2 regions of the Sporosarcina sp. FA15 genome follow, and region 2 is predicted to be linked to the other one. Evidence: a T-box and tRNA genes for the amino acid it is inferred to sense, from the RefSeq annotation. Region 2 holds a T-box; the other holds one or more tRNA genes.
What was found. The T-box of region 2 lies ahead of alaS (alanine--tRNA ligase). A T-box ahead of a tRNA ligase gene usually reads a tRNA of that ligase, here a tRNA-Ala.
Positions count from the first base shown of each region.

Region 1 (3,215 bases), 2.3 Mb from region 2:
TTTTCACGAATCGAAACCGACTTTTCGATACTTTTTAACGTAACCATCTTCACTTGGTGCACACTCATATATTCCTCCGTATATTGACGCTCCAACATTAAAGAATGCAATCTTTCCATCTTCAGCTGCTCGTTATATTCTCGTAGCTCTTCTTCGTTTTTATTTTTCGACCGCAACATATGCAACATGAGTGTATAGTCGTTTAATAATTCATAGACAATCGAAGCATTCTCTTCTGTTTTTTCCGAATTGATTTTCTGAATAGCTCCCATGATCATACGCTGCTTTTCATTCGTTAAATCTGAACTGGTCGTATGCGTGCTCGCTTCCCCCTTACTTAGGATAGGTAGAAATATTGTTGCCATAATAAGTGTCAATAGAATAACGCCTGCCGCCAAAAAGATAATAAGTGAACGCTCTGGGAACAAATCGTTCGTTGATGTAAAAAATGGAATCGATAGCACACCGACCATTGTAATCGTTCCACGGACACCTACCAAACTCGTAATTAGACTTGTTTTCAGAGATGGTTTTTCTGTCACATTTTTCAAAATGTAATAATCGAAATGATTAATGGTGTGCGACCACAAAAATCGTATACCGAGTACGACGAAACCTAATGCAAGAACATACCCTAACAACAGCCAATTACTCATCTGTTCATTTTCCAGTAATGAACGCATTGCAGATGGGAGTGTTAAACCTAACAGTAAGAAAATTAAACCGTTTAATACAAATGCGATAATTGACCACAGGTTATCCGTCAACACTTGCTCCTGCGCTCTAAAGTTTTCTGTACGCTCTCTTACAAGCGCATGGATAATCCCCGCTGCTACAACCGCTATAACACCTGATGCATGGAACATTTCCTCTGCTATAAAGAAAATAATAAATGGCGTTAAAACTTGTAATAGCGAATGGAATACTACGTCGACAAATCCCCCTCTACGTAGAACGTAGCGAAGCAAATTAATCGAAAGTCCAAGCCCGATACCAAGCAATGCCCCAACGATAAACATATATAAGAAGTCTCCTGTAGCCTTTTGAACTGAAAAATAACCGGTTACCACCGCTAAAACAGCATAATTAAATGCAACAAGTCCTGAAGCATCATTGATTAAAGATTCCCCACGCACTAAATTCATAATATGAGTTGGAATTTGAATACGTTTCGCAATGCCATTTACAGCAACTGGATCCGTCGGTGATAGAATTGCTGCGAGCGCAAATGCAGCTGCTAAAGGAATTGCTGGAATCATCCAATGGACAAATATTCCACCAAGTATCGTAGTTAGAAGTACTAAAATAATAGCATTCCCAAAAATTGACGCACGCATTTTCCATAATTCCTCTCGCGGAAAATGAGCGCCTTCATTGTATAAAAGTGGTGCTATAAACAGTAGAAGAAACCATTCTGTCTCCACTTCAATTGTAAAATCTTTAACAGCTAATGCAAAAATAAGCCCCACAATAATTTGGATTAATGCAGTTGGTAATAGTGTCACGTAATTCCCAATAACGTTTGTAACAAGCAATAAGACTAGCAACATTAAGATAATCTTTAATAATTCCATCCGTTTTTCTCCTCTTCACTTTTTCTGTTCCAATAATCAAGAATAAAGTGATTATTTCGTCCAAAACGCGCCAAAAATGTACAAGTGTAGGCTGTATGCTTTTCTTACAGGTAGCTCATGTAAGAAAGTGGATAATCAACAGACGTGGTTCAATATATAAAGTTAGCAAATATGATATAATCGTGCGTTTATTTTTATTTTATCATGAATTTTAAAAATACTGTTAGCTCCTAACCTCGTTCTCACAGAACAAGATTTGGAGCTAACAGTATTTATCGTTGGATTAATTATGTATGGATTCCCATTTTACTACTCGCAGCACGAAAGACTATTTTCGAACAAAAAAAGGGCCCAGTTATACTGGACACCCTTCTAAACCTATATGGAGCATAGGGGGCTCGAACCCCTGACCTTCACACTGCCAGCGTGACACTCTCCCAGCTGAGCTAATGCCCCGTATCTTTGATACAATAAGAAGTATAGCAAGATGATTTGAAAAAGACAATAGGCAGGGGGAAGTCTATATGCAGCATGCAGAAAGAGAAATTACCGAACCCGTTGCGTTATGTGACAACAAAGGGTTATTGAATCCAGAAGCAATCGGCTTCGCACGTCAGCCTTTCATCCAGAGCAATCTCAAGAACCACTTCATGCGGAAGAAGAAGTGGAATTATTGGTGTGTGTACGGGGAAGATTTGTTATTTTCCGCAACGATTAGCCATCTTGATTATGCAGCTGTCTGCTTTGTCTATATTTTAAATTATGAAACGCAGCGATTTTATGAAAAGCAAATAACGGTTCCAATTGGGCGCAATGTGAAGATGCCTGAAAACGTGTTGGATGGCGTTAAATTCGTGAATGATAATCTAACTGTCCAGATCATACATATTCAAGGCGAAACCCATCTGTCCGTGACAATCCCAGACTTTGATAATGAAGTACTACATGCAGATTTCCATATTGGTCATCCAATTAACGATGAATCATTGAATGTTGTTATACCTAGGAGCAGGGACGTTTTCCAGTTCACAGCTAAGCATCATTCATTACCAACATCCGGGTTCGTTAAAATCGGGGACAAACGGTACGATTTCAATCCAGATTATAGTTTTGCTGTTCTCGATTACGGCAGAGGAATCTGGCCGCGAAAAGCAGAATGGAACTGGGCGATGGCATCTCAGCGTCTTGGTGGTCGTCGCATTGGACTTAATTTCGGTGGTAAATGGACGGATGGGACAGGCATGACTGAAAACGCGGTGTTTGTTGATGGTTTGATGACTAAAATTCATGAGGATGTTCTATTTACATATGATAATAAAAACTTCATGATGCCTTGGAAAATTCGAACGAAGTTTTCAGATACAGTCAACATAACATTTACACCTTTTTTTGAACGTGTTTCCATGACGAATGTCCGGTTAGTACGCACGGAGGTCCATCAAGTTGTCGGTTACTTCAACGGAACAGTACGCTTACATGACGGCTCCACCCTACAAATCCGCAACATGCTTGGCACTTCGGAAGAACATATCGCGAAATGGTAACTAACACAATTATATTCGCACATTATACATTACTTTTACTAGCCGGCTTAAATGCCGGTTTTTTTATACGATAAAAAAGTAAAATTGTATTTCACCT
Region 1 covers NZ_CP188818.1:3,122,835-3,126,049, forward strand. Annotated here, with positions in the region: gene ACP8HG_RS14625 (Na+/H+ antiporter) at 1-1,574, opposite strand, end outside; tRNA gene ACP8HG_RS14630 (tRNA-Ala) at 1,958-2,030, opposite strand; gene ACP8HG_RS14635 (DUF2804 domain-containing protein) at 2,099-3,118, shown strand.
Region 1: it encodes a tRNA-Ala, which carries the amino acid that the T-box ahead of alaS (alanine--tRNA ligase) is inferred to sense. The anticodon was not compared.

Region 2 (3,215 bases):
ACAAATGTTGCGCTGCTAATTGTTCCTTTGTCCGCTACTTGTCCGCCACTTTCCGCGTAGAACGGAGTACGATCCAAGATGAATTGAATTTCATCACCTTCTGATGCAGTGTCAACTAATGTTCCTTCGAGTAAGAGCGCGACAACTGTTGCATCACATTGCAGTTGATTGTACCCAATGAATTCGCTTGAATCATGAATTTCACCAAGTACACCCGACTGAACATGCATTGAATCGACGTCTTGACGAGCTGCACGCGCACGCTTACGTTGGCTGTCCATTTCCGAATCGAACCCAGCGCGGTCAACCGTAACCCCTGCTTCTTCAGCAAATTCTTCTGTCAACTCGAATGGGAAGCCATATGTGTCATAGAGACGGAATGCGATAGCTCCTGGAACGATAGAAGTTCCCGATGATTTTGCAGTTTCGATCACGCCAGAAAGGATTGTCATTCCATCCGTTAATGTTTCATGGAAGCGTTCCTCTTCATTTTTAATAACTTTCATGATGAACTCTTTCTTGTCAGTCACTTCAGGATAGAAGTCTTGCATGATTTCTCCTACAACTGGTACAAGTTCAAACATAAACGGCTTGTTGATGCCCAGCTGTTTCGCAAAACGAACAGCTCTGCGTAGCAATCTTCTAAGCACATAACCGCGACCTTCATTGGACGGAAGTGCTCCATCACCGATTGCAAAAGCCACTGTACGGATATGGTCTGCAATCACTTTAAATGCAGTATCTTTTTGTTCATCTGAACCGTATCTCTCTTCGGTAAAGTTTTCAATAGCATTCATGATAGGCATGAATAGATCTGTATCAAAGTTTGTCGGAACGTTTTGGATAACTGATGCCATCCGTTCGAGTCCCATTCCTGTATCAATGTTCTTTTTCGGAAGTGGGGTGTATGTATTATCCGGATTATGGTTAAATTCCGAGAATACAAGGTTCCAAATTTCTAGATAACGTTCATTTTCCCCGCCTGGATATAATTCAGGATCAGAGAAATCGTCGCCGTATGTCGGTCCACGGTCGTAGAAGATTTCTGAGTTCGGACCACTCGGGCCTTCCCCGATGTCCCAGAAGTTTCCTTCAAGACGGATGATACGATCTTCTGCAATCCCTACTTTGTCACGCCAGATTCCATATGCCTCTTCGTCTTCTGGATGGATTGTGATGGATAGCAGCTCAGGGTCAAAACCGATCCATTTTTCATCAGTTAAAAATTCCCATGCCTGAACAATTGCTCCTTCCTTGAAATAATCACCTATTGAGAAGTTCCCAAGCATTTCAAAAAATGTATGATGGCGAGCTGTTTTCCCGACATTTTCAATATCGTTTGTACGGATTGACTTTTGTGCATTGACGATACGCGGATTAGTTGGAACAACACGACCATCGAAATACTTTTTCATTGTTGCAACGCCGCTGTTAATCCAAAGAAGTGATGCATCATCGATTGGTACAAGCGGCGCAGATGGTTCAACACTGTGCCCCTGTTCCTTAAAGTAGTCCAAAAACATGTTACGTATTTGTGACGTTGTTAGTTTTTTCATGAATGAATCCTCCTTTTAAATTGAAAACATGTGGATATCGGGTGTGGGCCTCTTATTGCAACTTTCGAATCGTAATGTCAACTTGGAGGCTCTAATGGCAACTCCGAAATTCTAATCACAACTTTTGATTTCTAATGGCAACTTTCGAATCGTAACGACAACTCCTGATTTCCAAGCGCGACGTCGGGATATAATTGCAAACCGCTGAAGGAATGCAGCCTAAGTGCGCGACGTCCTGTCGCAAAGGCTGCATTCCCGCATCCTGTGAGCACAAAAAAATCCCCGCCCCTAATGCAAGGGACGAAGATGTTAGTCTCGCGGTACCACCCTAATTACCGGACGAATTGAATCCGGCATCTCTGGTTGCCTTAACGCGGCGGACGGCAGTGATGAGCTGCACTCGGGAGTAGCTTTTCAACATTTTTGCTCGAGAGCCCTTTCAGCCAAGGGGCTCCTTTCTGGACGAGTAAACTTGTCTACTTTCTCCGTCAACGTATTACATATGAATAACATTTGTAATTGGATTATAGAAAAGTTCCGCCTTGTTGTCAATCTGAAACTTCAAGAAATTCATAAGGCGTTACCCCTTTCATGCCAATCAGCGGGTCGATTGATAGGAAAGTTTCCATCGTAAGTGAGAAAATGACAGGTTGGGAATCCTCTGAAATCACATGCGCCTCATTAGAAACCTTTCCACGCTCAGGATCAGGAGACTCCATAGCTACCAGTTCAACGACATCGCCGTTTAACCGTTCTTTTAATGTCGTCTGCCTTTCCAATTCGTCAGTTCGTGCTATACCTGCCCTGAACTCTTCAGGCTCACCACAGAGGATAAGGAAGTTTTTCGCACGAGTGATGCCGGTATACAGTAAATTACGTCGCAACATTTTACGATGACCGCGGACGATTGGCATAATGACGATTGGGAATTCGCTGCCCTGGGATTTATGGATTGAACAGCAATAAGCAAGTGTCAGCTGGTTAAGATCATTGCGTTCATAGGTAACTTCAATTCCATCATACGAAACAACGAGTAGTTCTTTTTTATCAATTGTTTCTTTGGCTTTGATAATCGAAATGACTTCACCCATATCTCCGTTAAAAACATTACTCTCGGGTTGGTTGACAAGCTGAAGCACTTTATCACCAATTCGGTAAATCGCTTCGCCAAAAACCACTTCTTTGCGTTTGGGTCCTGGTGGATTGACCATTTCCTGAATCATTTTGTTTAAACCATCAATACCCGCCGGTCCTCTATACATCGGCGCAAGAACTTGGATATCTTTAATGGGGTGACCTTTGGTAATGGCATTTTTTACGACTTGTTCGACGACTTCGAGAATTCGATCGCTACCCGCTTTGATAAATGAACGATCCGATGTTTTCTTCGTAATGTCATCTGTCCATTCTGACCGTTTAATCATATGAGCCATTTCGATAATCGACGAACCTTCACTTTGCCGAAATACTTCAGTCAGCTCAATGATAGGGACTTTACCGGAATCTAGCATATCCCGAAGTACTTGACCGGGTCCTACAGGCGGCAGCTGGTCTTGGTCACCAACGAATAATAGTTGTACATCATTGGCAAGTGCCTTTAATAACTGATGGGCAAGCCATGTATCGACCATCGACATTTCATCAATGATAATGAGACGC
Region 2 covers NZ_CP188818.1:790,064-793,278, reverse strand. Annotated here, with positions in the region: gene alaS (alanine--tRNA ligase) at 1-1,556, opposite strand, end outside; T-box leader at 1,850-2,057, opposite strand; gene recD2 (SF1B family DNA helicase RecD2) at 2,105-3,215, opposite strand, start outside.